Regions from separate parts of the Terrabacter sp. Soil810 genome, predicted to be linked through region 1. Evidence: predicted binding sites of a transcription regulator. Region 1 holds the regulator's gene; each other region holds the start of a gene.

Region 1 (13,016 bases):
CGGCGGCCCCGGCGCGAGCATCGGCATCGACACCTATGCCGACGCCGCGGTGCGCGAGCTCGACATCGCGCGATCCGTGCTCGGCGACGAAGCGCCGCCGGTGTCAACGGTCTTCGTCGGTGGCGGAACCCCGACGATGCTGAGGTCGGGCGACCTCGTGACGGTGCTGGACGGCATACGCGAGCGTTTCGGGCTGGCGGCCGACGCGGAGGTCACGACCGAGGCCAACCCCGACTCCGTGACGCCCGAGTCGCTGCGCGAGCTCGCCGTCGGTGGCTTCACGCGCGTCTCGGTCGGCATGCAGTCGTCGGTGCCCCACGTGCTGCGCACGCTCGAGCGCACCCACGACCCCGAGAACGTCGCCCGCGCCGTCGCGGCCACGAGAGACGCCGGCATGCAGGTGAGCGTCGACCTCATCTACGGCACGCCGGGGGAGTCGCTCGACGACTGGCGTCGCAGCCTCGAGGCCGCCGTCGCGCTCGAGCCCGACCACGTCTCGGCCTACGCACTCGTCGTCGAGGACGGCACCAAGCTCGCGGCCCAGGTGCGCCGCGGCGTCGTTCCCGCGCCGGAGGACGACGACGAGGCCGACAAGTACGAGCTCGCCGACCAGCTGCTCTCGGCTGCCGGGTTCGGCTGGTACGAGGTCAGCAACTGGGCCCGCTCGGAGCGGACCCGCTGCCGCCACAACGTCGCCTACTGGTCCGGCACCAACTGGTGGGGCGTCGGTCCGGGCGCGCACAGCCACGTCGGCGGCATCCGCTGGTGGAACGTCAAGCACCCCAGCGCGTATGCCGCTCGGCTGGGCGCGGGGGAGTCGCCCGCCCAGGCCCGCGAGACCCTCAGCGAGGACCAGCGCTACGACGAGCGTGTGCTGCTCGGCACACGCCTGGTCGCGGGACTGCCGGTCGGCGATCTGCGAGGATCAGGACGCACCGCCGTCGCAGGCCTCGTCGCCGACGGCCTGCTCGACGGCACAGCCGCCGTGCGGGACTCCCGTCTCGTGCTGACGCGGCGCGGGCGCCTGCTCGCTGACACCGTGGTGCACCGGCTCCTCGCCTCCTGAGGGGTCTGACCGAGGAAGGGCCCCATGAGCGAGACCGTGTCGACGACGAGTGCCGGTGACGAGGTGCACCAGGAGCCCGGTGCGAGCCGTGGGGTCGTGTCACAGGCGGCCGAGGTGGTCGCCACCGCCCGCCGTGCGTTCGACTACGGGGTGACCAAGCCGCGCGAGTGGCGCGTCGCCCAGCTGCGGGCGCTGCGCTCGCTGCTCGTCGACCACGAGGACGAGCTCGCCGCGGCCCTGCACGCCGACCTCGGCAAGAGCGCCACGGAGGCCTGGGTCACCGAGACGGGGTTCGTCGTCCGCGAGATCGACCACACCCTGCGCCACCTGCGCGCGTGGACCGCTCCGCGCCGGGTGAGGGTGCCGCTCTCGCTCGCCCCGGGGCGGGCCAAGGTGGTGCGGGAGCCGCTCGGCGTCGTTCTCGTCATCGCCCCGTGGAACTACCCGGTGCAGCTCTGTCTCGCACCGCTCGTCGGCGCGCTCGCCGCCGGGAACGCCGTCGTCATCAAGCCGAGCGAGGTGGCCCCGGCGACGTCACAGGTGCTCGGGCGCCTGCTGCCCGAGCACCTCGACGCGTCGGCGGTGCACGTCGTCGAGGGAGCGGTCCCGGAGACGACGGCACTGCTCGCCGAGCGGTTCGACCACATCTTCTACACGGGCAACGGGACGGTCGGTCGTGTCGTCCTCGAGGCCGCCGCGCGACACCTGACGCCGGTGACGCTCGAGCTCGGCGGCAAGTCGCCGGCCTATGTGGCCGACGACGCCGACCTCGAGGTGACGGCGCGCCGTCTCGTGTGGGGCAAGTTCACCAACGCCGGACAGACCTGTGTGGCGCCGGACTACGTCCTGGCAAGCCGGGCGACCCTGGACGCCCTCAAGCCCCTTCTCGTGCAAGCGATCCAGGAGGCCTTCGGCGACGACCCGGCGGCCTCGGCCGACTACGGGCGCATCGTCGACGGTCGCCACTTCGAGCGGCTCACCGCCCTGGTCGACCCGGCGCGCGTCGTCACCGGTGGTCGGTCCGACGCGTCCTCGCGCTACCTCGAGCCGACGGTCGTCGAGGTCGCCGACCCCGACGACCCGCGCGAGCTCGTCATGGGCGAGGAGATCTTCGGGCCGATCCTGCCCCTCGTCGCGGTCGAGGGGCTCGACGCGGCCGTCGGCGTCGTCAACCGCCGCGACAAGCCGCTCGCGCTCTACGTCTTCACGACGTCGGACGAGGTGCGTGAGCGCTTCGTGCGCGACACGTCGTCTGGTGCCCTCGGCTTCAACATCCCGCTCGCCCACCTCGCCGTCCCGGGGCTGCCCTTCGGCGGGGTCGGGGCGAGCGGCATGGGCGCGTACCACGGGGAGCGCTCGGTGGCGCTCTTCTCGCACGACAAGGCCGTGCTCTCGATGCCGACGCGACCGGACACGACGGTGTGGGTGCGTCCACCCTTCACCTCGCTCAAGGAGCAGGTCATCGCCCGCGTGGCCTTCCCGGGGCGCCGGCGGCCAGGGGGCCGGTCGTGACCTCGCCTGGACGGTGAATGACAGCCGTGTCATTAACACAGGTGTGGCTGGAGGTCACTTAGGTCTCTCGCGTGTCGCATGGGATTTCTGGGAAACCAGTGATCGCGTGGCCCGATTGTCCTAGATTGCCGAGTGCACCCTCGGCGACCACGGGAGACACCTATGCCACGCGCGCGCGACGTCTCGGCCGAGCCCCGTCCCGCCGGACCCCGTCCCGCCGGACCCCGTCCTCTGACCGCGCGGCCCTCACGGACGCGGGCGGGTGCCCTCCTCGTCGTGGTGGTCGCCCTGCTGCTCGGCGCCGTCGGGACGGTCGGCCTGGCCGGACCGGCCCGCTCCGCCGAGTGGATCGTGCTCTGCACCGGCTACGACCCGTGCCAAGCGGCCGGCTACCCGCACGGGGGCTACAAGGAGAACAACGCGACGAGCTACTGGCGCCAGTCGACCGGTCACAACTGCACGAACTACGTCGCCTACCGCCTCGTCAGGAACGGCCTGCCGAACACCAAGCCGGCGTCGCTGTCGGGCAACGCCTCCAACTGGGGTCCGTCCTTCCCGGGCCAGACGAACGACGACCCGGCCGTCGGCTCGGTCGCCTGGTGGAACACCTCCTTCTCCTCGACAGGACACGTCGCCTACGTCGAGAAGGTGGTCTCGGCCGACGAGATCCTCGTCTCGGAGGACAACTGGGGCGGCGACTTCAAGTGGCGCAAGGTCACGCGGGGCGGTGGCAGGTGGCCCAACGGCTTCATCCACCTCAAGGACCAGGGCGCCACGGTCGTCGACACCGACGTCTACCGTCCCGTCACCCCGACCCGTCTGCTCGACACCCGCACCGGCCTCGGCGCCCCGGCCGCGAAGGTCGCGGCGGGCACCTCGATCGCCCTGCAGGTGAGCGGCCGTGCCGGCATCCCGAGCGGTGGGGTCGGCACCGCGGTGCTCAACGTGACGGTCACCGCGCCGGCGGCCGCCGGCTACCTCACGAGCTACCCGTCCGGCGCGACGCGCCCCGGCTCGCGGAGCCTCACGTACACGACCGCGGGCACGGTCAGCGAGCTCGTGCCGGCGAGGCTCGGCACCGACGGCAGGGTCCGGTTCTACACCTCGGCGACCACGCACCTCGTCGCGGAGGTCGTCGGCTGGTACCCCACGACGGGGCATCTCGTCTCGGTCACCCCGACCCGTGTCCTCGACACGCGCACGGGCCTCGGCACCGCGCAGGTGCGCATCCCCGCGGGCGGCAGCGTCGACCTGCCGGTCGCCGGGGCCGGCATCGTGCCGAGCACGGGGGCGTCAGCCGTCGTCCTCTCCGTCTCCGCGGTCGCGCCCGGCGCCGGGGGCTGGCTGACGGCATACCCGACCGGGACGACCCGGCCGACGACGGCCCACGTGCGCTACGACGCCGACGCCGCCATGACGGGTGCGGTCGTGTCGCGGATCGGCACCGGCGGGAAGGTCACGATCCAGTCGACGGCCGGGACCGACCTGCTCGTCGACGTCGTGGGTTGGTTCAAGACCGGCGGTGACCACGTCGCGGTCACCCCGGCCCGGCTGCTCGACACGCGCATCGGGCTCGGCGCGCCCACGGGCCGGGTCGCGGCAGGGTCGACCGTGTCGGTGCCCATCCTCGGCCGCGCCGGGGTGCCGACCGTCGGCGTGGCCGCGGTGTCGATCACGCTGACACCCATCGCCCCGACGGCGACGACGGCCGTCACGGCCTACGCCTCGGGCACGACCCGACCGAGCCCCGCCAACGTCACCGTGGCCTCGGGCCGCACGCGGGTCAACGCCGTCGTGGTCCCCGTCGGTGTGGGCGGGTCGATCACGGTGCACACGAGCGCCGCGTCCTACCTCGTCGTCGACGTCCAGGGCTACCTCAAGAGGTGAGCCCGGGTCCTCGGGCCCGGCGCTCAGGCGCTGGGCTCGGTGACGAAGTCGATGAGCTCCTCGACGCTCGCGAGCAGCGTCGGCTCGAGGTCGGCGTAGGTGCGCACCGTCCCGAGGATGCGCTTCCACGCGTTGGCGATGTCGGCCTGGCTCGCGTGGGCCCAGCCCACCTCGGCGCAGATGCCGTGCTTCCACGACGTGCCGCGCGGGATGACCGGCCACTGCTGCCAGCCGAGCCGCTCCGGGCGCACGGACTGCCACACGTCGACGTAGGGGTGGCCGAGGATCCTCACGTGCTGGGAGAGGCCCGGCAGCGCCTGCGCCTGAGCGACGATGCGGGCCTCCTTCGTGCCGGGGACGAGGTGGTCGACGAGGACGCCGAGGCGACGGCCGGGCCCCGGCTGGAACTCGGCGATGATGCCGGCGAGGTCGTCGACGCCGTCCATCAGCTCGACGACGACCCCCTCGACGCGCAGGTCGTCGCCCCAGACCTTCTCGACGAGCTCGGCGTCGTGGCGGCCCTCGACGTAGATCCGCGAGCCGCTCGCGACGCGGGCCCGGGCACCCTCGACGGCCACGGAGCCGCTCGCGGTCCTGGAGGCGGCCCGTCTCGCCTCCGCGAGCGCGGTCCCGGCGGCAGCCTGCGGGGGAGTGAGCGTCACCGGAGCGCCGTCGACGAGGAAGCCGGGGCCCAGCGGAAACGCCTTGGTGCGGCCATGGCGGTCCTCGAGGTGGACGACGTGCATGCCGCCCGCCTTCTCCACCCGCACCACGGCGCCGACCCAGCCGGTCTCGACCTCCTCGACGACGAGGTCGGGCTCCGCCGGGGTCGGGGTGGACCGGCCGCGCCGCGGGGCACGCCAGTCGCCGGTGAGGACGTCGGATCCGTAGCGATCGTTGGGGGACACGACAAGCGAGGGTATGCCGCCGGGCGGCGACCCACGCAGCCGCCACGCGGGCAGGGGAGGTGGCGGCGCGACGGCATACGGTTGGATGAAGTCGGAGATCCGCGAGGCACGACGTAGACTTGGCACTCGTCGATCGAGAGTGCCAAGCCCGTGAAGGAGGGGACGCGATGAGCGAGGACCGTCGGCTGATGGTGCTGCGCGCGATCGTGCAGGACTACGTCCAGACCTCCGAGCCGGTGGGCAGCCGGGCTCTCGTCGAGCGCCACCACCTCGGGGTGAGTGCCGCGACCGTGCGCAACGACATGGCCCTGCTCGAGGAGGAGGGCCTCATCCACGCGCCGCACACGTCGGCGGGGCGAGTGCCCACCGACGCCGGCTACCGCGTCTTCGTCGACCGCCTCAGCGCCGTCAAGCCGCTCGGCTCGGGAGAGCGTCGTGCGATCGGCCAGTTCCTCGAAGGGGCCGTCGACCTCGACGACGTCGTCGACCGCACTGTGCGCCTCCTCGCGAGCCTGACCCGACAGGTCGCCGTCGTGCAGTACCCGTCGCTCACGCGGTCGACGGTGCGCCACATCGAGCTCGTGCCGATGGGGTCGTCGCACCTGATGATCGTGCTCATCGTCAACACCGGCCGCGTCGAGCAGCGCGTCGTCGACACGGGGCGCGTGCTCTCGGACGGCACCGGTGAGGCGCTCGTCGCCTCGATCCGCTCCCGCATCAACGAGGTGGCCACCGGCGTGCCGTTCACCGTGGCCGCGACCCGGCTGCGACGCCTCGTCGACGACGTCGACGAGGCCGACCGGGCGGCGATGGAGGCCGTCGTGTCCGCCCTCGGTGACGCCCTCGTCGAGGAGCGCGAGGAGCGCGTGGTCCTCGCCGGCCAGGCCAACCTCGCTCGCGCCGGCACCGACTTCCCGCGCACCATCGGCCCGATCCTCGAGGCCCTCGAGGAGCACGTCACCCTGCTGCGCCTCCTCGGCCAGCTCGGTGACGACCCCGACCTCGTGTCGGTGCGCATCGGCACCGAGAACCCCGTGACCGGGCTCCAGTCCACGTCCCTCGTGTCGATGGGCTACGGCTCCGGCGCCGAGCGCGTCGCGAGCCTCGGGGTGCTGGGCCCGACCCGGATGGACTACCCGACGACGATGGCGTCGGTCCGCGCCGTCGCGCGCTACGTCTCCGAGATCCTCGACGAGAACCAGGCCACCTGACCCACCTGCACCACCGCGGCCAGTCCGCCGGCGCAGCGCCGCGCCGGAACCGAAAGCACCACGTACCGAAGGAATCTCAGCTTGAACGACTACTACGCCGTCCTCGGGGTCTCGCGCGACGCGAGCCAGGAGGAGATCAAGAAGGCCTACCGTCGGCTCGCCCGCAAGCTGCACCCGGACGTGAACTCCGGCGCCGAGGCCGAGGAGGAGTTCAAGCGGGTGTCGCAGGCCTACGACGTGCTCTCCGACCCGCAGAAGCGCCAGTCCTTCGACATGGGCGCCGACCCGTTCGCGTCGGGCGGCGGTGCCGGATTCGGTGCGGGACAGGGCTTCTCGTTCAGCGACGTCATGGACGCCTTCTTCGGCGCGGGCGCCCAGGCCGGCACGCGAGGTCCGCGGGCGCGCGTGCAGCGCGGCCAGGACGCCCTCGTGCGTCTGGACATCGACCTCTCGAAGGCCGTCTTCGGCTCCGAGGAGGAGCTGACGCTCGACACCGCCGTCGGCTGCAAGCGCTGCGACGGCGACGGCGCCGAGCCCGGCACCGGTCGCCAGACCTGCCCGATCTGCAAGGGCGCCGGTGAGGTGCAGCAGATCCAGCGCAGCTTCCTCGGCCAGGTCATGACCTCGCGCCCGTGCGTCAACTGCCAGGGCTACGGCTCGACGCTCACCGACCCGTGCCACGACTGCTCGGGTGACGGCCGCGTGCGCACCCGCCGCTCGCTCAAGCTCAAGGTGCCCGCCGGTGTCGACACCGGCACCCGCATCCAGCTGACCGGCGAGGGCGAGGTCGGGCCCGGCAACGGACCCAAGGCCGACCTCTACGTCGAGATCCGCGTCGTCAACCACGAGACCTACACCCGCCGCGGCGACGACCTGCACTGCAACGTCGAGCTGCCCATGGCGGCAGCCGCTCTCGGGACGAGCTTCAAGCTCTCGACGTTCGACGGCATGCAGGACCTCGACATCAAGCCCGGCACCCAGAGCGGCGACGTGCTCACCCTGCGCGGTCTCGGCGTGACCCACCTACGGCACGGCGGGCGTGGCGACCTGCTCGTGCACGCCACGGTGCAGACGCCGACGCGCCTGACGGAGGAGCAGCGCGAGCTGCTGCACCAGTTCGCGACCCTGCGCGGCGAGGAGCGCCACGAGGGTCGGCTGACGCCGGCCAACAAGGGCCTCTTCGGCAAGCTGCGCGACGCCTTCAAGGAGAAGTGAGCCGCACGTGAGCGCCCGGTGACCCACCAGCTCTTCCTCGGCGAGCCGTCCGCGGTCGCCGAGGCCGTCGCCGGGTCTTCGCTGCTGCTCGAGGGTGACGAGGGCCGCCACGCCGCGGCCGTCGTGCGCATCCGCCCCGGCGAGCGCTACTACATCGCCGACGGTGCGGGTCGCCGCCTGCTGCTCGAGGCCACCGACGTCGACCGGGCGTGGGTGCGCGGACGGGTGCTCGACGTCGTCGACGAGCCCGAGCCCGCGCCTCGGCTCGTCCTCGTCCAGGCCCTCGCCAAGGGTGACCGCGACGAGCAGGCCGTCGAGGCCGCGACCGAGCTCGGTGTCGACGAGGTCGTGCCCTGGCAGGCCGAGCGCTCCGTCGTCGTCTGGCGCGGCGACCGGGCCGCCAAGTCGCTCGCCAAGTGGGCTGCGGTCGTGGCCCGGGCGACCAAGCAGTCACGCCGGTCGCGTCTGCCGCTGACGTCCGCCGCGGTCGGGCTCGCCCCGCTCGTGGCTCGAGTCGCGGAGTCGGCCCTGACGCTCGTGCTCCACGAGGACGCGACCGAGCTGCTCGCGTCCGTCGACCTGCCCGCGTCCGGTGACGTGCTCGTGGTCGTCGGTCCCGAGGGCGGCATCACCGACCGCGAGATCGAGGCGCTGACGGCTGCCGGGGCGCGTCCGGTCCGGCTCGGGTCGACGATCCTGCGCGCGTCGTCCGCCGGTCCCGCTGCCCTCGCGGTCCTCAGCGCGCGCGCTCGCTGGACCTGACGGCATACCCCGACCGGCCGAGGCCCTTCCCTGGTTCGAGGTGATCTCGACACGGGGGTGGGTGCCGCGATCACCTCGAACGGGTGGGAGCGGCGGGTCAGCGGGCCGTGACGGGGACGAGCTGCTCGGCGACGGTCGAGCCGTCCTTGGCGCTGCTCGCGAAGACGCGGACGACGTAGGCGCCGGGCTCGAGCGACGACGTCGTCGTGAACCGGTAGGCACCGCGCGCCGGGGCGCCTGCCGAGGCCGTGGTGAAGCCGTGGTCGACACGCCTACCGTCGCGGAGCAGCTCCCACTCGACGTTGGCCTCGAACGTGCTCGCGACGCCCTTGACCGTGAGCGGGGACCCGGCCCGGACGGACGAGCCGCGTGCCGGCTCGTCCACCCAGACGGGTGCGACCTGGTCGAGCACCGCCATCGGGGAGGTGGGCCTGGTGAAGGACGACGAGACCGGGTGGCCCGGCGAGACCTCGGTCCCTCCGTCGGCGAGCTCGAAGCGGACCGGCAGCGCCGTGCCTGCCGCGGCCTGCGCGGTCCAGCCGAGCTGCTCCGCCGCGAGGGCGTCGGTGCTTGTCGTGCCGGACGACAGCCGGACGGTGATGGCGTCGGGGCCGACGGCCACCGACTCCACGGTCACCCCGGACCAGGCCGACGAGTAGGCGGAGCCCGCGGGCGGAGCGCCGGTCGCGAGCCGGAGAGCGGCCAGCGCCTTGCCCTCAGCCGTCGTCGGTGCCGGGACGCGGGCGGCGACGAACTCACGGAAGAGGCGCAGCTGGTCACCCCCGGCCACGACGGGGCCGAGGTAGTAGACGGGCACCGTCGCCGGGGCCGTGGCCGGAGGCGGAACGGCGGTGGTCGCCGGGGTGCTCGGTCCCTGGGCGGTCTTCGTCGGGACACTCGACGGAGCCCCGGACGGGGCGCCTGAGGAGGCGCTGGGGGTGGACGTCGCCACGGCGGTGGGCGTGCCCGCGACGGGAGGTGTCGGGCTCGCCGGGCGGTTCACCGCCCACACGGTGCCGGCGACGAGGACGGCTGCGGCGGCCGCGGCCGCCGGGACGAGCCAGCGGTGGTGCCTGGTCCCGGGGCCCTGGCGCACGGTGTCCGCCTCGTGCGCCTCCGCGAGGATCGCGCCGAGACGGTCGGTGGGGCTGATGGAGCGTGCCTCGGCGTCGAGGGAACGACGCAGCCGGTCCTCGACGGGGCGCAGGCCGGCGCCGATGAGGGTCGGCTCCTCGGCGGGCGTGTCGCCCGGTCGCGTCGGCTCGGTGTTCATGACAGCTCCAGGGGTTCGATGGTGCGGCGCAGGGCCGTCAGGCCGCGGTGGGCGTGGGTCTTCACGGCGCCGGGGGAGATCTCGAGGGCATGGGCGATCTGGGCCTCGGAGAGGTCGGAGTAGTAGCGCAGGACCAGCACCTCTCGCTGGCGCGAGGGCAAGGTGCGCAGGGCGTCCAGCACGGCGTCGCGGTCGGCCGAGTGGAGGACGTGGGTCTCCGCGCTGCCGTGGCTGCCGCGCCCGGGGGCGTCGGCCGCGGCGGCGTCGCGCAGGTTCTGGCGGTCGACGACGACGTTGTGGCGCTGCACCGAGCGGCACCCGTTGACGACGGCGGTCTGGAGGTAGCCGACGACCCGGCCGCCGTCCCGGATGGCCGACCAGCTGCGGTGCGTGGCGACGAAGGCGTCCTGGACGACGTCCTCTGCGGCGAGCTGGTCGCGCAGCAGCAGCCACGCGAGGCGGACGAGGCGGTGCCAGTGCGCGTGGTAGAGCTCGGCGATGGCGACGTCGGGGTCGCTCGGCAGCTCGCCGGGAGCGTCGGACGCTCTGGAAGCGTCGGACGCTCCGGACGCCGGGACGCCGGTGGGGCTCGCGGCGGGACGGTCAGCGGCCCCAGAGGCCCCGGGGTCGCTGAGCTGGCCGGCCGGCATACCCAACGTTCTCACGGACACAGGACGCGCACGTGCACGCCGAGGTTGACATGCCTAGGGTGCAGTCATGACCTCGCAGACCCCCAGCGACTGCCTCTTCTGCAAGATCGTCGCGGGCGACATCCCGTCCGACCGCGTCGCCGAGAGCGAGCGCTCGATCGCCTTCCGCGACATCAGCCCGGCCGCCCCGATCCACGTCCTCGTCGTGCCGAAGCGTCACGAGCCCACCGTGGGAGCACTGGCGGCCGCCGCCGGTGACGACCTCGCCGACGTCTTCCGGCTCGCGGCCCATGTCGCCGAGCAGGAGGGAGTCGCCGACGCCCACCGGATGATCGTCAACACCGGGAGCGGCGCCGGCCAGACCGTCTTCCACGCGCACGTGCACCTGCTCGCGGGCGCCGCTTTCACCGAGGGGAGGATGGTGTGAGCGACGAGAGCGCCACGGTCGACGAAAAGCCCTCTGAGGCAAAGGGATCGGCGGACGTCGACGCGAAGCCTGCCGAGCCCGAGGCGAAGCCCGTCGAGCCGGTCGACGACCTCGTGACCACGCACCACACCCTCAAGGTCGGCCGTCGCAGGCTCCGCTACACCGCGACGACCGGACGGGTCGTGCTCCGCGAGGAGGAGCACAAGGACGGCACGTTCGGCGGGCACAAGGCTCGGGCGGAGCTGTCGATGACGAGCTACGTCCTCGACGACGCCGACGCCCGGACCCGACCCGTCACCTTCGCCTTCAACGGGGGGCCGGGCAGCTCGAGCGTCTGGCTGCACCTCGGCCTGCTCGGGCCACGCCGCGTCCTGAGCGGCGACGTGGGCGCCCTCCAGCCGCCCCCGTACGACCTCGTCGACAACCCCGAGTCGCTGCTCGCGGTCAGCGACCTCGTCTTCATCGACCCCATGTCGACCGGCTACTCGCGGGCCGTCGAGGGTGGCAAGCCGGGGGACTACCACGGCTACCAGAAGGACATCGAGTCCGTCGGCGAGCTGATCCGGCTCTGGACCTCGCGCAACGGTCGCTGGATGTCACCGAAGTTCGTCGCCGGCGAGTCGTACGGGACGCTGCGGGGGGCCGCCCTGGCCGAGCACCTCCAGTCCCGCTACGGGATGTACCTCAACGGGCTCGTCCTCATCAGCAGCGTCCTCGACCTCAGCTCGGTCGACTTCGAGAACCAGCGCAACGACCGCGCGCACGCGCTCTACCTGCCGACGTATGCCGCCGTGGCCCACTTCCACGGCAAGCACGGTCGCCGCTCGCTGCGGTCCGTCCTCGACGAGGCCGAGGCGTATGCCGTCCGCGTCTACCCGTGGGTGCTCTCCCGCGGCCACCGGCTCACGAAGGGAGAGCGGGCGGAGGCGGTGTCGACGCTGGCCCGGCTCTCCGGCCTGACCGAGGACTACATCGACCGCGCCGACCTGCGCATCGAGCACTGGCGCTACTTCACCGAGCTGCTGCGCGACGAGCGCCTCTCGGTGGGCCGTCTCGACGCGCGTTTCACCGGGCCTGCCGCGGCGGCCATCGCCGAGAACATGGATGCCGACCCGTCGCACGACGCCATCACCGGTCCCTACGCCGCGGCCTGGAACCACTACGTCCGCGACGAGCTCGGCTACGGCAGCGACCTGCACTACGAGCAGATCTCGCGTCTCGTCCACCCCTGGTCGTTCAAGGACTTCGAGGGACGGCCCGTCGACGTCTCGCCGAAGCTCGAGAGGGCGATGCGCCAGAACCCGCACCTCAGGGTCCACATCGCCTACGGCTACTACGACGGTGCGACCCCGCACTTCGCCGCCGAGGACGTCGTGGCCCACCTGCAGCTGCCGGCGGACCTGCTCGCGAACATCGAGCACGCCTACTACGAGGCCGGGCACATGATGTACGTGCACGAGCCGTCGCGCCTCCAGCAGAGCAAGGACCTGGCGGAATTCGTGGTGAGGAGCTCGGGCCGCGACACGTAGACTCGTGACCACGATGAATGACGCGCAACCTCGACCTTCCCAGACCGACGGCCCTGACGGCACCCAGCTCCCCACGGGCGCCGGGAGCGGCGGTGACACGCCGGTGCTGACCCGGCAGATCCCGCCGCCGATCGAGATGGTGACGCTTCTCGGACCCCGGGACGAGCTGCTGCGCACCATGGAGCGCCAGTTCCCCCTCGTCGACACGCACGTGCGCGGCAACGAGATGACCTTCTCCGGCCCGGCGGGTGAGCTCGACATCATCGACACGCTCCTCGACGAGCTGCTGACCATCGTCTCCACCGGTCAGCCGCTCAACCGTGACGCGGTCGAGCGCTCGATCTCGATGCTGCGCGGGCAGACCTCCGAGCGCCCGGCCGACGTGCTGACGATGAACATCGTCAGCAGCCGCGGCCGCACGATCCGGCCGAAGACGCTGAACCAGAAGCGCTACGTCGACGCGATCGACGAGCACACGGTGGTCTTCGGGATCGGTCCGGCCGGCACCGGCAAGACCTACCTCGCGATGGCCAAGGCCGTCGCGGCGCTGCAGGCCAAGCAGGTCAACCGCATCAT
Region 2 (3,930 bases), 880 kb from region 1:
GCTCTGCCTCACGGGCGCCTGGGACCCCGGGACGCCCGGGACGCCCGAGACGCCCAAGGGCGGCTCCCCCGTGAGGAGGAGCCGCCCTTGCGACGTGCTGCGGTGCTGCTCAGACGGTTGGGCTCAGAAGCCCATGCCGCCCATGCCGCCCATGTCGTCGCCACCGGGCATGGCCGGCGCGTTCTTCTCGGGCTTGTCGGCGATGACGGCCTCGGTCGTGAGGAAGAGCGCCGCGATCGAGGCTGCGTTCTGCAGCGCCGAGCGCGTCACCTTGACCGGGTCGATGATGCCGGCGGCGAGCAGGTCGACGTACTCACCCGACGCGGCGTTGAGACCGTGACCGGCCTCCAGGCCGCGCACCTTCTCCGCCACGACTCCACCCTCGAGACCGGCGTTGATCGCGATCTGCTTGAGCGGGGCCTCGGTCGCGACGCGCACGATGTTGGCGCCGGTCGCCTCGTCACCCTCGAGCACGAGCTCGTCGAGCGCCTTGGCGGCCTGGATGAGAGCCACGCCACCACCGGCGACGATGCCCTCCTCGACGGCAGCCTTCGCGTTGCGGACGGCGTCCTCGATGCGGTGCTTGCGCTCCTTGAGCTCGACCTCGGTGGCCGCGCCCGCCTTGATGACGGCGACGCCGCCGGCGAGCTTGGCGAGGCGCTCCTGGAGCTTCTCGCGGTCGTAGTCGGAGTCCGACTTCTCGATCTCGGCCTTGATCTGGGCGATGCGGCCCTCGATCTGCGAGCGGTCCTCGGCGTCCTCGACGATGGTCGTCTCGTCCTTGGTGACGACGACCTTGCGAGCGCGGCCGAGCAGGTCGAGGGTGGCGTTCTCGAGCTTGAGACCGACCTCCTCGGAGATGACCTGGCCACCGGTGAGGATGGCGATGTCGGTGAGCATGGCCTTGCGGCGGTCGCCGAAGCCGGGAGCCTTGACGGCGACCGACTTGAACGTGCCCTTGATCTTGTTCACGACGAGCGTCGCGAGTGCCTCACCCTCGATGTCCTCGGCGATGATCAGCAGCGGCTTGCCTGACTGCATGACCTTCTCGAGGAGCGGGATGAGGTCCTTGATGCTGCCGATCTTGGAGTTCGCGACGAGCACGTAGGCGTCGTCGAGGACGGCCTCCATGCGCTCGGTGTCGGTGACGAAGTAGGCGGAGATGTAGCCCTTGTCGAAGCGCATCCCCTCCGTCATCTCCAGCTCGAGGCCCATGGTGTTGGAGTCCTCGACGGTGATGACACCTTCCTTGCCGACCTTGTCCATCGCCTCGGCGATGAGAGCACCGATCTCCTCGTCGGCCGCCGAGATGCTGGCGGTCGAGGCGATCTGTTCCTTGGTCTCGATCTCCTTGGCCTGCTCGAGCAGGCGGGCGGTGACGGCCTCGACGGCCTTCTCGATGCCGCGCTTGAGCGCCATCGGGTTGGCGCCGGCGGCCACGTTGCGCAGGCCTTCCTTCACCATCGCCTGGGCGAGCACGGTCGCCGTCGTCGTGCCGTCACCGGCGACGTCGTCGGTCTTCTTGGCAACTTCCTTGACGAGCTCCGCGCCGATCTTCTCGTACGGGTCGTCGAGCTCGATCTCCTTGGCGATCGAGACGCCGTCGTTGGTGATCGTGGGGGCGCCCCACTTCTTCTCCAGGACGACGTTGCGGCCCTTCGGCCCGAGGGTCACGCGGACGGCATCGGCGAGGATGTTCATTCCTCGCTCGAGCCCGCGACGCGCCTCTTCGTCAAACGCAATGGTCTTGGCCATTCGGGTGGTTCCTCCCACGCGAATCGTTGGTGGTGGCCCGCATGACGCCCGCGACGGACGGGACCGGTCTCCCCAGCTTCATGTAGCTGCGAACCCAGCCCCTCGGCATACGGCCCATTTCTGTCACTCCCCTAGGGAGAGTGCTAACGCCATTATTGGCACTCTCGGGGTGAGAGTGCAAACGTCTCACCCGCTCGGGTGAGGGCGTATGCCGTGGGGTCGGCTCAGGCGTCCCCGGCCGGTGCCAGCACGGTGGCGATCCGGGCCGCGTGCGCGGCGGACTCCTCCGGCGACGCGTAGGTCGTCCGCGGCCAGAAGAAACCGCGCAGGCCGTCGCCCTTGGTCCGTGGCACGACGTGGACGTGCAGGTGCGGCACGGACTGGCTCACGACGTTGTTCACCGCGACGAACGTGCCCTGCGCGCCGAGCGCCTCGACGACGGCCGCGGCGAGGCGCTGGGTCGCCCCGAGCAGCGTGGCGTGCAGGTCCGCGGGCAGGTCGAGCAGGGTGTCGACGTGCCGGCGCGGCACGAGCAGGACGTGGCCCTTGAAGACGGGGCGGCGGTCGAGGAAGGCGACGAGGTCCGGCTCGTCGAGCACGACGTCGGCCTGGACCTCCCCCGCCACGATCGAGCAGAAGACGCAGTCCATGCCGACAGGCTTTCACGCCCGAGCACGGTCGGGCGGGCCGCGGGGCTCAGCAGATGACGAGCAGGACGCAGCCGCCGTCGCTCGACGTGGGTGAGGGGCTGGGCGTCGGGATGGGCTTCTTCGTCGAGGTCGGCTTCGGCCTCGGGTTGCCCCTGGTCGGCCTCGGGCTCGGGGCGGCGGTCGAGCTCGGTGCGGGCGCAGTGGTGGCCTGGCTCGGCGACGGAGCGGGCGCCGTCGTCGTGGGGACCGACGAGGTCGGGTGGGAGGCCGGCTCGACGACGACAGCGGTGGCCCGCGGTCGGGTGGTCCCGGGTCGGCGGGCCCCGGTCGCCCCGGTCGCGCCGGCCCCGCTGGTGGCGGCGGTGGAGGTGTCTGCCGAGCCCCAGCCGTCGTCGGAGGTCGTGCTCGACCAGTCGCCCCCGGGCAGTCCGGGGAAGCCGCCCGACGACATCGCCTCGTCGCTCCAGCTGTCGCCGGACCAGAAGGCGACGGCACCGGTCGAGAGCAGGGCGATCGAGGCGAGGACGGCAGCGATGACGACCTTGCGTCGGGACTTCGAGCCGGGAGTGGAGGTGTGGATCTCGGTCGACATGGTCCACAAACGTAGAGGAACCGGGCGCCGGACGCCTCCTCAGGACGTGGCCGCTACGGTGGACCCATGCTCGGCGAGACGTGGATCACACCAAGGGTCGCGGCATGACCGCACCGCCCGAGGGAGCCACGACGGCGACGACGACGGGCTTCGTCGAGGTCGCCGATCGCGTCTTCGTCGCGCGCTACCGGCAGTGGGACGTCAACGTCGGACTCGTGCTCGGCCGCCACGGGGCCGTCGTCATTGACACCCGTGCGAGCGACGTCGAGGGCAGCCAGGTGCTCGACGACGTCCGACGCCTCGGCCGTGACATCGAGGTGCACCACGTCGTCAACACGCACGTCCACTTCGACCACACGTTCGGCAACGCCGCTTTCGACCTCGCGACGGTGCATGCGCACGACAACGTCGGGCGCACCATCGAGGATGACGCCCAGCGGATCAAGGCCGCCTTCCGGGCCGACCCGGGAGCCGGTCCGGAGCACGGCTACACCGAGCGCGACGCCGCCGAGGTCATGGCGACCGTCGTGCGCGCGCCCGACCGCACCTTCGGCTCCAACGCGACCATCGACCTCGGTGACCGCGTGGTCACGATGACGTATGCCGGTCGCGGCCACACCGACGGCGACGTCGCCGTGCTCGTGCCCGACACCGACGCGATGTTCCTCGGTGACCTCGTCGAGGAGAGCGCCCAGCCGTCGTTCGGCAGTGACTGCTGGCCGCTCGAGTGGGCCGACACACTCACCTCGCACCTCGTCCAGGCCGCTGACCGCATCGTCGTCGTGCCGGGCCACGGACGCCCGGTCGACGGCGCGTTCGTGGCCCGGCAGCGCGACGAGATCGCCGCGGTCGCGTCCGTGATCCGCGAGCGCCGGCTCGGTGCGGGCTCCCTCGAGGAGGCCCTGCGCGAGCCCGACCCGCGCCTGCCCTACC
Region 3 (13,016 bases), on a different contig from region 1:
CAGGAAGAGCAGGTTGCGCATCGGGAAGCGCAGCTTCGCGAAGGCGTAGCCGGCCATGAGGTTGATGGCGAGCGTGAAGACGACCGAGAGCACGGCGATGACGACGGAGTTCGCGAGCCACCGCGCGAAGGGGTACTGGCTCCACGGCTGGGTGTAGTTCTCCCAGTGCCAGTCCTGAGGCCACAGCGGCACGGGCAACGTGGACAGCTCGTCGCTCGTGGCGACAGAGGTGCGCAGCATCCAGTACATCGGGAACATCAGGATGATCGCGGCGACGACCGCGATCGCGACGCGGGTCAGCACGACGCGTCGTGGCTGGCGCCGCTCCTCGTCCTTCGGAAGGGTGGCGTTCGCCTCCTCGATCGCGGTGACCTCGGTCGTGGCGACACTCGTCAGTGCGGTGCTCATGCGTCGTCTCTGCTCTTGGAGAAGCGCCACTGGAGCACGGTGAAGACGAGGACGACCAGGTAGATGATCACGCCGATGGCCGCGGCGTATCCCTGGCGTCGCTGGTTGAAGCCCTGGTCGTACGCGTACTGCACGAGGAAGGTCGTGGACGTTCCGGGACCCCCGCGGGTGAGGACGTAGACCACGTCGAAGACCTGGAAGCTGCCGATGATCGAGTAGACGACGAGGAAGAAGGTCGTCGGGCGCAGGAGCGGCCACGTGATGTGGATGAACCGCTTCCAACCGACCGCACCGTCGACCGTTCCAGCCTCGTAGACCTCCCGCGGAATGCCTTGCAGGGCAGCGAGATACACGACCATGCCAAAGCCGATGCCCTGCCAGGTGCTCACCAGGATGATGGAGACGAGCGCCCAGGTGCCGTTGCCCTGCCAGTCGATGGCCGGGAGCCCGATGGTCGTGAGCATCTGGTTCAGGATGCCGACAATGGGGTCGAAGAGACGCAGGAAGATGATGCCGGACGCGACGCCGGAGATGACGACCGGCACGTAGAAGAGGGCCCGGAAGAGCCCGCGCGCAGGCATCCACCGATTGAGCAGGAGGGCCGCCGAGAGGCCGCACACGATGCCGATCGGGACGGTCAGCGCCGTGTAGAGCAGCGTGTTGAGCGACGCGGTCCAGAACGTCGCGTCGTTGATGATGGCCGCGTAGTTGTCGAGCCCGATGAAGCGCATCCGGCCGAAGCCCGAGTATCGCTGCAGGCTGTACCAGAAGGTCAGCGCGAGCGGGATGAACATGAACAGGGTGAAGACGAGCAGCGCGGGGCTCGCCATGAGCAGGCCTGCCCTGCGCTCGGCTTTCAGGGCTGCGGAGGCGACGCGCCGCCTCCCGCCGGCGCGCACCGGGGGCTCCGGCGCACGCCGTCTCGTTACTACCGTGGTCATGGTCCTCCGCTCGGTCGGGAACTGGTCAGGGCAACGATTCGCTGCTCAGACCTGCAGGGCCTTCTGGATGGCCGTGGTGAGGCCGCCGACGACCGAGTCGACCGTGGCCGACGGGTTCGACAGGAACTGGTCCATGTTGTCGACTAGGGCCTGGTTGATGCCCGGGAAGGACGGCAGCGTCGACGTCTTGACGAGCGCCTCGGGCATCGTCGTCGCCTGCTTCTGGAAGACCGGCATGAGGTCGGGCTTCACATCGAACGCGAGCTTGGCGTCGGCGAGGTCGTTGCGGACTGGAAGGACCGTCGTCTTCTCGCAGAAGTACTGCATGTTCTCCTTGGTCACGAGGAACTTGGCAAACTCGATCGCCGCGTCCTTGTTCGGCGAGCCCTCGGTCACGACCACCGCGTTGCCGCCGAGGTCCGTGGCTGCCGCCTTGTCGTGCGGCAGGTAGGTGACGCCCCACTCGAACTTCTTCGCGATGGCGCCGTCGAGCGAGGGCACGAGGAAGTCGCCGGCCTGGATCATCGAGATCTTCTGTGTGGGGAAGATCTCGTCCGGGTAGGTCGGTCGCTTGACGAGCACACTCGGGGCGTGAAGGCCCTGGGTGTACAGGCTCTGCGTCCACGTGAGCGCCTTCTTCGCCTGCTCGGTGTCGAGCGTGACGTTCTTCATGGACGCGTCGAGCACCGTACCGCCGGCTTGGAAGAGGGTGTTGAACCAGCGGTAGGCACCGTACAGCTGGTAGTTGAAGGCGAAGGGGGAGACACCGGGGTTCGCGGTCTTGAGCTTGCCGAGGACGCCGACCAGCTCCTCCCACGTCCAGGCGGACTCGAGCGAGTCCGGCACGGAGGTGATGCCGGCCTTGGCGAAGTGTGCCTTGTTGTAGACGAGCGCCGACGTGTCGGTGTGGTGCGGCACCCCGATCGGGGCGCCGTCGTACTGCATCGCCGCCCAGAGCCCGGGGAAGAACTGCTGACCGAACGAGCTGTCGATGTGGTCGCTGAGATCGGCGAGGACACCGTTCGCGGCGTAGCCGGTGACGTCGGTGTACGAGACCCGGAAGAGGTCGGGCGCCTGGTTCGCCTGGAGCCTACGGTCGACGACGGTGCGGATCTGGTCGTAGGGAAGGACCTCGATCTTGACCTGGGCGCCGCGGGCCGCGGTGAAGTCAGCGGCGATCTTCTTGAAGGCCGCGACCTCCTGGTCGCTGCCCCATGTGGTCAGGGTGACGGTGCCGCTGAGCTTGCCGGTGGACACGGCAGGTGCGCCGCCGGTCGACGTGGGCGTCTCCGAACCGCCCGAGCAGGCGGCCAGAGCGGCGGTGGCGCCGATCAGGCCGGTGGAGAGAAGGAAGGTGCGGCGGTCGAGCTGTGACATGGGGGGTCCCTTCTGGAGAGGCCGCAAGGCGGATCGATGACCCACTGTAGGTACCAGAATCAAGCGTGCGCAAGCATTCTTGCGCAAAAACTCTCAGAAACTCTCAGGCTGAGCACGGGCATGAGCCCTTGCCCCGAAGGCCGCGTCGTCCAGCCGGGGTCAGCCGCGGTGCAGGGAAGCCATGCCGGTCGCTGCCCAGCCGTCGGCGGTGACCTCGCTCGACCGGCCGCCGCTGACGTGCCGGAGGCGGTCGCCACTTCGAAGCACGACCTGCCAGGGACCGCGTCCATGCACCCGCCCGGCCGCCAGTGCCACCGCCTCCGCCGGTCCGAGGTCGACGAGCTCGTCGGGCGCGACGGGCTGGGCGGGCTGGGCGGGCGCGTCCTGCACGTCGCGATCGAGAACGTGTAGCCAGGCGTGGCCCTCCACGATGACAACGACGGCCCGCTGTTGACCCGCTGCTGCCAGGGCTGCCGCGCCCGCCCTCTGTGCGACGCACGTCCAGACCCGCGAACCAGACGCGCATCCCAGCAGCACCTGGCCTTTCTGCGAACGGATGAGGACGTCCAGATGCCCCTCGCCCCCCGCCACCCGGACGTGCCACGCAGCGTCCACGCCCACGATTGCGTCGTCGTCACCGAGCTCGGGTCTCCCGAGCCTGCCGAGGCCGGGCCGCTCGACCGCGGACTCGAGGGTCATGACCGGGTAGCCACGCCCCGGCCTTCCGCTCAGGATCTGCAGGCCGAGCGCGCCCACGACGGCCACCACGTGATCGCCGTCCGGTGTCTCGACCACTCCGGACGAACCCGATACCCCGTGGGCAACGGCGCCGTGGTCGACGAACCCGTCTGTCGGTGTCCACACGTGGCGTCGGAGCTCACCCGCCTCGCTCATCGCAAGCACCTCGAGGAAGTCGGGACCGGCCTGTAGCTGGGCAATCGTGGCCGACACGTATCGCATGCCCCTGCCGAAGCGCAACGCACCGCTCCACGACCCCACTGCCGCACCTTGGTAGGTCTCTTCCGGGTCCGCGTTGAACCAGCCGACCCACAGACCGTCGTCGACCGCCGGCGCGACGAGCTCGAGGTTGCCGGCCCTGCCGTAGCGACCCTGCGTCGTCCCGGGCGTGCCGTTGACCGGCGGCCACGGCTCGCGCACGTGCTGCCGGTCGGGGGGCGGGATCGGATCGCTGGCGACGTCGCTCATGAGCGCATCCTCCACCCGCGCCGCGGCAGACCGACGGTCGGCGCGTCAGGCGGGCCTTTCGCTCCACGGCGTGACGCGTCCGACTGTGAGCGGCTCCGCTCGCTCGTCCAGTACAGCGTCGGCGACGACGCGAGAGATCTCCTCTGGTGTGTGCCACCGCACGTCACCGTCGCCTCCAGCCCATCCGAGAAGCACGCGGGTGGTGGCCCGGGTCGGCAGCCAGGCGGCGGCCGCCTCCTCGCCCCCCAACGGATCCGCGAATCGGCTCGGCAGCACGATGACTGCGTGCGCCGCGGCGCGCGCGAGGACGGACCACGACTCCGGACTCAACGCGCCCGCATAGCCCACCGCCACGTCTACGCCCACCCCATCGGACCGGAGGTCAGCGAGCATCCTGCGCACGGCCCGGGGGTCACGGGCGTCGAGCGCGAACCGTCGGTCCCAGTCCCCCTCCGCCAGACGCGATCCCCGTGAGATCCCGACCCGGAAGGGGTGGCCCTCCCCTTCCCTCACACGAAACAGCGACCGGCCGAGCGGGGCGAGGATGCCGGAGGCACCGACGACGACGTACGTTGACCCCACCAGTCCGGATCCGATCGCCATCGACAAAGGATCGCCCATGCCCTGGATCTGCGTCACCACCGGCCCCGACCTCCCCGACGAGGCAGCCCGTGCGTTGTCACGCAAGGTCGCTGCAGCCGCAGCGGTGGCCCTCGACCTCGTCCCCGATGACGTCGTCGTGCTGGTCAGCCCGGCTGGGGCGGTCTCCGGACCTGGAGCCATGGTGAGCCTCGCAGGACGCCGACGGGACGAGGCAGCCGAGTCCGCACTGGCATCCGCCGTGCGTGCCGAAGTCGCCGAGACACTCGGCCTCGACCCCGGCCTCGTGGCCGTGTCCCGCCTCTGACAACTCCCATCGGGAGTTTCACCGCACCAGCGTTCTCCCGACGGTATGGAGCGACCGCTCGGGTGGCTGACGGGTTGCGGGCCAGGCGGCACATCCTCGGTCGGGTCTATGCCGTCGTCCGCCATGTCCCCCACCGCGCTGATTTCTCTCCGCTCTCAAACCGGGCTCGATCGCGGTTTTCGTACCGGCTATCCGAACCAGCCCGAGCGCGGCCTCAAGAAGCGCGCCGGACGCGCTTCCACAGGTCCGCGAACGCCTTGGCAGAGTCCGAGGTCGGGGCGTAGACGCCTATCGGCGCGCGGTGCTCGCCCATGCGCTCCACGACGACGCTCGCGCCGACGTAGCCGTCGCCGACCTCCTTGTGCGCCGCAGGAAGCTGCTCGAGCGCGTCCACATGGGCGCGCTTTCGTCGGTCCACCTGAGAGAGGAATGCAACGAGCTTGACGTGGCCGCCGGCATCCTTGATCACACCGCGCACCTGCTCCAGCGAGCGCAGCCCCAGCGCCGACGGGATGAGCGGCAGAACGACGACGTCCGCTGCGCGCAGCGCGTTCTCGGCGACCAGCGACGCGCCCGGCGGGGTGTCGAGGATGATGACGTCGTAGTGCCTGCGGAGAGGCCGCAGTGCCTCCGTCACGCGGGACGACGGCTTCTTCGCCGCGTCGAGGGCAATGTCGAGGTCGCGGTAGCTCTCATCAGCGGGGAGCACGTCGATCCGCTCGAGTTTCGATTCGCGCACCACCTTGTTCGCGGGCTTCCTGCCCCGCACGAGCGCCTCAGCGCCTCCTCGCAGATGCGGCTTCACCTGCAGCAGCCAGGTCGCCGCGGCCTGCGGGTCAAGATCCCACAGGAGAACGTCTCGCCCTTCGGATGCCGCCTGCCAGGCGAGGTTGACAGCGGTCGTCGTCTTTCCGACCCCACCCTTGGTGCTGTATACCGCGATCACCGTTGCCGCCACGGGGCCATCCTGTCACGGCCTTCGTGGGAGTTTCTCGACGAGCTTCGCCGTGGAAGAGTCGCACGAGATCCGTCGTGGATGTCGCTCGCGGCGCTCAATTCGGTGGGTGCGTAGCTTCCCGGACTGCCCAAGGGGCCTGGGTCCTATCGCCGCGAGGCGCTCACGGACGACCCGTTCACCACGGCCTCTCGACGCTATGCGTGTGGATAGTCGTCCTCGCCCTCGTCGGGCACGACCGCCTGCTGTTCGAGTCGGTCTGCCTCGTCAACGAGGTCTGCCGGCGCGTCGAGGGGGACCGCCGCAAGTGTGTCGGCCACCGCGTCCGGATCGAGCGGGGCTCGTTGTTCGAGGAGGTCGGCCTCGGGGACCTCCTCGCCGGGGTCGATGCGGTTGTCAGCCACTGTCGTCCTCCTCTTCCGCGCTCGTAGTGCAGTGTTCTCGGCTTCGAGATCCAGCACCATGGCGATGCCGGCCAGATTGAGTCCGGCCCCGAGCAGAACGCTGATGCGGCGCAGCCGGTCGAGGTCGTCGGCGCTGTAGCGGCGCGTGCCGCCCTCGGTGCGGTCGGGCTCCAGCAGACCGCGGGCCTCGTAGAGCCGCAGGTTCTGCACGCCCATTCCGACCAGCTCCGCGGCGGTCGAGATCCCGTAGACGCCCCGGTCGCTCGCTGGTTCCGGCACGCGCATCGACCACGCCCTTTCTCGGCGGCAACTTCCTCGCGTTGCCTCTTGCACCAGCGTCCCACCAGTGCTACAAAAAATCTATTGCGTATGCCACAGATCGCACGGCGATCGTGGACCAGACAAGGAGCATCAGAAGACAAGCGATGGAGGTGGTGACGATGCTGATGCGCACCGACCCTTTCCGTGAGCTGGACCGCCTGACCCAACAGGTTCTCGGCACCAACGGCACCTTGGCCCGTCCGTCGGTCATGCCGATGGACGCTTGGCGGGACGGTGACACCTTCCACGTCGAGTTCGACCTGCCGGGCGTCGACCCGGACTCGATCGACCTGGACGTCGAACGCAACGTGGTCACGGTCAAGGCCGAACGTCCGGCTCGAGCGAGCGACGCCGAGCTCATCGCCGCCGAACGCCCTCGAGGGGTGTTCAGCCGCCAGCTCATCCTCGGCGACAACCTCGACACGCAGCACATCACGGCGAGCTATGACAGCGGGGTCCTTTCCCTGCACGTCCCGGTCGCCGAGCAGGCGAAGCCGCCCAAGATCTCCATCACCAGCAACGGTGAGGACCGGCGCTCCATCAACGCCTGAGCCAGGAGGGTGAGTCACTTGCCCGCGATCCTGCCCGCCGACAGCGTGGATGCCGCCGCCCCCAGCACCAGCGACCTGTTCCTGGAACTGCTCTGCGCCGACGAAGACCTGCTGCGGGCCGAGTTCGAGGCGATCGTGGCTGCCGAATGGCCGAGCCCGCCACCGGACCAGCCAGCCGAAAGCAACATAGCCCGGCAAGGCCCTCCAGGGTCATCGTCCTCAACGAGAGGTCGCCCCGCTGCGCCCCCGAGCCGGCCGCGACACCCAGGCGCCGGGGAAGGGAGCCGGCAACGATCGCCCCCCGCTGACCCGCGGCGATGACGCCAGCTACACGACAACCACGAAACGAGAGGTAGGTGATGGCCAGACGTGAGGCACCGTTTGGGACGTGACTGCCTTTCCCGCCCGCACGTTTCACCCTGAGCGCCTGTCGCAACAGCTCGCGGCGCCCGCGCCCGCACGGCGCACACCTCAGCGGGCCGGCAACGCAGTCGTCCACACCAGGTGGTCCCGGCCGATCCTTCGGCCGGGACCACGACCATCCCACCCGCCGCACCACGCCCCAGTCACGCCACGCTCATGAGGACAACACCCACCGACCTCTACGCCGTCCTGGGACTCACGCCGGACGCCACGCCGGCCCAGCTACGGCACGCCTACCGAGCGATGCTCCGCCAGCACCACCCGGACACCCGCGGGGCCGGACCCGGCCCAGCCGCCGACGCGGCAGACCTGGCAGATCAAGCTGTGCAGCAGGTCATGACCGCCTACGAGGTGCTGCGTGACCCAGCCCGGCGCGCCGCCTACGACCAGCTGCGCACCTCCTCCGGATCAGCCGTCCCCGTCAAGGTCCGGGTCCACCGGGCCTCCCCGACGCCGGACGACCCGCCCATTCAGGCCGGCCCTGTCCGCTGGCACTCCTGACCACGCCGCCGGCCCGCGAGGCGGATCCGCGGCGGATCCGCGACCGCGGCCCGGCATGTGTCGTCAGAGGGTGAGCAGGACCATCGTGGCGGTGCGCTCGTCCACGGCCGGCGGCCGTCGGCTGCCTGGTCCAGGGGAGGGGTGAGGTCGAAGACGCTGCCCGTGCTCACCCCCGGCGGTGGCAAGTGGAGCTGAACCTGCGTGCGGGCGAACCAGTGATGATCACAGCGGCCGATGTGCGGCGGTTTCGCCCCGGGGTCAGTGGAGTGGCTGACCGAGGAATTCGTTGAGGACCGCCGCGACGGGTTCCGGCTGGTCGAGGTGTGGGATGTGCCCGGCGTCCGGGATGACGGTGATGCGCGCGTTGGGCATTCGGGTGGTGAGGTCGCGACCGATGTCGGGACCGGCCAGGGCGTCGTGGTCTCCCCAGATGAGGAGCGTGGACACCGGTAGCGTGGCCAGGGCGCTCTCCAGGCGAAGCTGGGGGCGCCATCCTCGGATGGTGGCGACGGCCTGCATGATCGCCTGGTTCGTCTGGGCGGTTCCGGGCAGGTTGATCCCGAGGAGGGCAACTTCCAGGAGGTCGGCCGGGACGCGCTCGGGGTGCACCAGGTAGTTGCCGAAGGCCCGCTTGCGTAGCGTCTCAGCGTCCCGGACCTGGATCTTGGAGATCAGTGTCCCGACGCCGGGGGTCGCCCAGAGCTGGAGGAAGAGGCCGGGCTTGGGAAACAGCCCGCCGGCTGTGCCGCAGAGAACGAGCTTGCGGACCCGGTCGGGGTGCGCTGCGGCGAAGGCGATCGCGAAGAACCCGCCCATCGAGTTGCCGACCAGGTCGATCTTGTCGACACCGAGCCCGTCGGTCAGCTCGAGCAGCCACCGCGCCGCGTCGGCCCGGAAGTCCAGGCGGCGGTAGTCGGTCGGGTAGGAGAGTCCGAAGCCGGGCCGGTCCGGGATGATGAGCGGGCTCCCCAGCTGGGGTGCGAGGTCGGCCCACTCGACAGTGTTGCCGACGCCACCGTGGACCAGGACCGCGGGGCAGGGCGACTCCTCGCTGACCAGGATGTAGGTCTCTCGCCCGGCGTGGTCAGGGATCCGGCGCCCGACACCGGAGAACCCGCGGCGTCGGAACGCGGCCAGGCGGCGTTCCTCGAACTCCCGCCTCTGGTCGTCAACGCCTCGTGGGTATGCCCCCGGGCTCGTCAGCGGGTCCGTCGCCACCGACCGCGGTGGCCGTTGTCTGCTTGGCCGTGTGTCCATCCTGTCCTCCCGGGCCCTCGTGCCGTTTCGCAACTCCGTTGCGATACGTCGTACCGTAACGACGTGCCACTATGCTGTCAATATGGGTAGACCGCGAATTCACGACGAAGCAACCGCGGAGGCACTGCTGGACGCGGCAGAGCGGATTGTGGCCGCGGACGGCCCCGATGCGCTCTCGATGCGGCGGGTGGCCGCCGCGGCGGGAACGACGACACGCGCCGTCTACAGCCTCTTCGAGTCCAAGGAGGGCCTGCTCGTCGCGTTGGGCAACCGCGCCTTCCAGCTCCTGGGCTCCTGGGTCAACGAATACCCGCGAACGCATGATCCCGCGGCCGACCTGGTCAACTCCATCGTCGACAACTTCCGCCGGTGGGCGCTGGAGCATCCGGCGCTGTTCCGGATTGCGTTCCAGCGCATCGGGGAACTACCGCCTGACCTCACGCAGCGGTTCCGTCCGGCGCGGCTGAAGGCGCTGGCCGACCTGGTCGAGATGGTGAGTCGGGCGTTGGGTCTGGAGGGTGGCCTGACCAACCCAGAGGTCCGGGACGCAACCATCAAGATCGACGCCCTCTGCGAGGGGCTGGCGCTCCTCGAGCTGCGTGACGGACTTCCACCGGACCACGCGGAGGAGATCTGGCGCGAGGCGTTCGTGGCGCTCATCAGCGGCATGCAGGCCGCGCTCGCCCTCCCCCAAGACCCGATCGCCGCCGCAACCTGACACCATCGAGCCGACGAGTATGGCCGCCCGGCTTCGCCGCGATCCAGACGGTTCCGGAGTGCGTCTATCCGCCACCTGCCTGGCGTGGCCTCCGGCCCTGTGTACCGGATCTGCCGATGAGTGCGCGCTCGGGCCCTCTCCCGCCGGGGAGCTGCGTCGGGCGTCGTGCAGGGTGTTGTGGCGGACGCTCGGCCTGCCACGCCTTGCCAGCCAACGTGGTACCAAGGCGCCTCCATTGACCCATGGGTGTCACGCTCCTAGCCTTGAGTTTGCCGCAAAACCATGGTCATGAGCTGTCGAGGTCGCACATGACTCCCCTGTTTACCTCCAGCTTTCAGGAGATCCTCTTTTGGGTTGTCTTCCTGGGCGGCTTCAGCGTTCCACTCCTCTACTTCGCTCGATGGAGTACCAGAAACGCGCCGTCAACCAGGGCTAAGCCCCGACGGGACGCATCGACATTCACGAACCTCGCCATCATTCCGGCGGTAGCCGTCGCGATCTGGGCTGGCTACGCCCGAGTCGGGCCACTCCTTGCCCGCTGGACCTTCTACCCGGGCCTCGTGATGTTCGCTGCCGGGATGGCACTCACAACGTGGGCGTATCACACCTTGGGGACCAACTTCTCCCTCGAGGTGCAGGTTCAACGTCACCACACAGTGGTTGACGCCGGGCCCTATCGCATCCTTCGCCATCCCGGCTACACAGGAGTGCTGTTTGGGATGATCGGGCTCGGGCTCGCTCTTCAATCATGGGTCGCGCTCGTGCTGCTGTTGCTCGTGTCAACTGCCGCCTTGGCCTACCGAACACGGATCGAAGAGCAGTTCTTGGTTGCCGAGCTCGGCGACGACTACGTCCGCTACATGGCACGGACCAGGCGCGTCATCCCCTTCGTCTGGTAGGCGCCGAGGACAGCGCGCGCCGCGCCCTCACAACCTGCTCCAAGACCACCTTCAGCGCACGTCCCCCGAACGCCTGACCATGTCGCGAGTCGCGCGGCTGGGTCATGCGTGACCAACCGCCGCGACGGGACACGTGCATAGCCGGCAATGAGACACGCGCAGGGGGCGGTGAGGGGTGAACAGGCTCTTGGGCCGAACGCGGACGGCCAATAATCGCTGGGCCATAGTCCGACAAACGTCGTAAAATTTCTCCATGAACGCGAGTCAGCGATTTCTCTGCCCCCGGCCTGGTGATGGCCGCGGGTTCGTTTGCGCGCGTACGTTCGTGTAGCAGCTCCTGCGTCGCGCGGGTCGGGGGAAGCCACCCCACCCGAACCGACACGCACTTGGAGCATTCTCGTGAAACCTGGCTACCTCGCCCCTTGTGACCTTCACCGCGCCCTTACCCTGCGAGACCTGAGTAACCCCGCCCAGGGGCCACACGCGATGCAGATCCTGCTCGAGCGCATCGTCTCTGCCCTGGCAACGGCGTGGGCCTCCACGACAATCACGGTGCGCAACCCCCCGATCGTCGCGGTCCACGACAACTACGACCACCTGGGTTTCGACGCCGGGAGCATCACCCGCGACGCCCGGCACACTCGCTACATCAGCCCGACCACGATGCTGCGCAGCCACACCAGCGCCGACATCCCTCACACGCTGCAGCGATACCGCGCGCGTTCCGGTCCGGTGGATGAACTCATCGTTATTCCCGGGCTCGTCTATCGCCGCGATGTCGTCGACCGCACCCACGTCGCTGAACCGCATCAGGTCGACCTTTGGCGTCTGCGTTCCTACCCCGACACCACAGGCGCCACCCTGCAGCACATGATTGCGCTGCTCGTCGAAGCCATCCTGCCCGGGACCCGGTACCGCACCATCGCATCGGCGCACGCCTACACCGACGGCGGCCGGCAGATCGACGTATGGCACGACGGGCAATGGATGGAGATCGCCGAGTGCGGACGGATTCATCCCGACGTCCTCACCCGCGCCGGACTGCGCCCGAGCCGCTGGTCCGGGCTCGCACTCGGGATGGGCCTCGAACGTGCCCTGATGCTGGCCAAGGGAATTCCCGACATACGCTATCTGCGCGCAACAGAACCACGCATCGCTGCCCAGATGCAGGACCTGAAGCCATGGCGACCCGTCTCGAGGCTTCCGGCGATCACCCGAGACCTCTCCGTCGTCGTCGCGCCAGACACCGACGACGAGAACATCGGGGACACCGTCCGGTCGACGCTGCATGATCGGGTCGAGGACATCGAGTCCATCCAGGTGCTCAGCCGCACCGACCACGACGAACTACCCACGCGGGCGCAGCAGCGCCTGGGTATCACCCCGGGACAGGTCAACTGCCTTGTCCGGCTCACGTTACGACCGTTGGCACGCACACTGACCGATGCCGAAGCGAACGCCATCCGCAACGACGTCTACCTCGCCCTCCACAAGGGACCCGTCCTGGAACTGGCTTGAGCGTCCCACAAACAGGATGCCGGCGAACCGCGTCTTTCGCCGCGAGTTGCAGGTCGGAGGTCGGTGCGTCGGCCGGCAACGCCAGAGTCGCCAGCGAAGGGGCCGGGTCAGTCCGTAGGAGTTCGGCGTCACTCTCCAAGCAGTTGCGCTGACAGCAGTTCGCGCAGGAACGCCGTAGTGCGCGCGCTGGACCATCCCCGGCCGGTGCGGAGCGACTGGTAAAGCTCGGCACTGAAGAGCACGACCAGGATGTCGGTGGCCTTCGCCGGTGACAGCCCGGGTCGCAGGCCGCCGGGTTTTCGTGCGAGGTCGCGGACCGTCTCACGGTAGGACTCGACGCGTCGGCGCTCACTGACCTCGACCACGGCGGCCGCCTCGACGTCGCCGCCGGCACCGTGCAACGCGGCCACGAGCGGCGCCACCCGCTCGAGAATCCCGACACCGTGGGTGAAGAAGGCAGCGAAGGCCGCCTCTGATGTGGGCGCCGCCTGGAAGGCGGCCCACCATTGGTGCCGGGGCATCAGCTCGGTGATGTCCGGGTCCGGTGGGGGCTCTCGCCAGTGGTCGAAGCCGACGACGGCCGCCCCCAGCGACTCCGCGAGGAGCGCCGCCTTGGTCCCGAACGTGTAG

Evidence for each region. The regulator HrcA, encoded in region 1, represses chaperone genes, less so after heat shock. The targets are predictions, from matches to a motif close to TTNGCACTCGNNNNNNNCGAGTGCNAA.
Region 2: groL (chaperonin GroEL) is a predicted target of HrcA. The motif match lies at 1,876-1,902, and genes of this name have one in related genera.
Region 3: ASG96_RS03300 (Hsp20/alpha crystallin family protein) is a predicted target of HrcA. The motif match lies at 6,525-6,551, and genes of this name have one in related genera.

The regions. Positions count from the first base shown of each region.
Region 1 covers NZ_LMSW01000011.1:1,046,047-1,059,062, forward strand. The annotation lists gene hemW (radical SAM family heme chaperone HemW) at 1-1,066, shown strand, start outside; gene ASG96_RS10725 (aldehyde dehydrogenase family protein) at 1,091-2,578, shown strand; gene ASG96_RS10730 (CHAP domain-containing protein) at 2,855-4,465, shown strand; gene ASG96_RS10735 (DUF3097 domain-containing protein) at 4,489-5,373, opposite strand; gene hrcA (heat-inducible transcriptional repressor HrcA) at 5,541-6,584, shown strand; gene dnaJ (molecular chaperone DnaJ) at 6,666-7,799, shown strand; gene ASG96_RS10750 (16S rRNA (uracil(1498)-N(3))-methyltransferase) at 7,818-8,561, shown strand; gene ASG96_RS10755 (Gmad2 immunoglobulin-like domain-containing protein) at 8,659-9,834, opposite strand; gene ASG96_RS10760 (RNA polymerase sigma factor) at 9,831-10,484, opposite strand; gene ASG96_RS10765 (HIT domain-containing protein) at 10,552-10,911, shown strand; gene ASG96_RS10770 (S10 family peptidase) at 10,908-12,440, shown strand; gene ASG96_RS10775 (PhoH family protein) at 12,577-13,016, shown strand, end outside.
Region 2 covers NZ_LMSW01000011.1:171,994-175,923, reverse strand. The annotation lists gene groL (chaperonin GroEL) at 124-1,755, opposite strand; gene ASG96_RS06680 (HIT family protein) at 1,980-2,405, opposite strand; gene ASG96_RS06675 (hypothetical protein) at 2,452-2,997, opposite strand; gene ASG96_RS06670 (MBL fold metallo-hydrolase) at 3,102-3,930, shown strand, end outside.
Region 3 covers NZ_LMSW01000001.1:726,705-739,720, reverse strand. The annotation lists gene ASG96_RS03340 (carbohydrate ABC transporter permease) at 1-408, opposite strand, end outside; gene ASG96_RS03335 (carbohydrate ABC transporter permease) at 405-1,349, opposite strand; gene ASG96_RS03330 (sugar ABC transporter substrate-binding protein) at 1,395-2,726, opposite strand; gene ASG96_RS03325 (hypothetical protein) at 2,886-3,932, opposite strand; gene ASG96_RS03320 (hypothetical protein) at 3,978-4,535, opposite strand; gene ASG96_RS03315 (hypothetical protein) at 4,552-4,839, shown strand; gene ASG96_RS03310 (ParA family protein) at 5,054-5,797, opposite strand; gene ASG96_RS22485 (MerR family transcriptional regulator) at 5,992-6,483, opposite strand; gene ASG96_RS03300 (Hsp20/alpha crystallin family protein) at 6,639-7,070, shown strand; gene ASG96_RS03295 (J domain-containing protein) at 7,650-7,994, shown strand; gene ASG96_RS03290 (alpha/beta fold hydrolase) at 8,253-9,212, opposite strand; gene ASG96_RS03285 (TetR/AcrR family transcriptional regulator) at 9,334-9,969, shown strand; gene ASG96_RS03280 (isoprenylcysteine carboxylmethyltransferase family protein) at 10,212-10,868, shown strand; gene ASG96_RS03275 (hypothetical protein) at 11,355-12,386, shown strand; gene ASG96_RS03270 (TetR/AcrR family transcriptional regulator) at 12,515-13,016, opposite strand, start outside.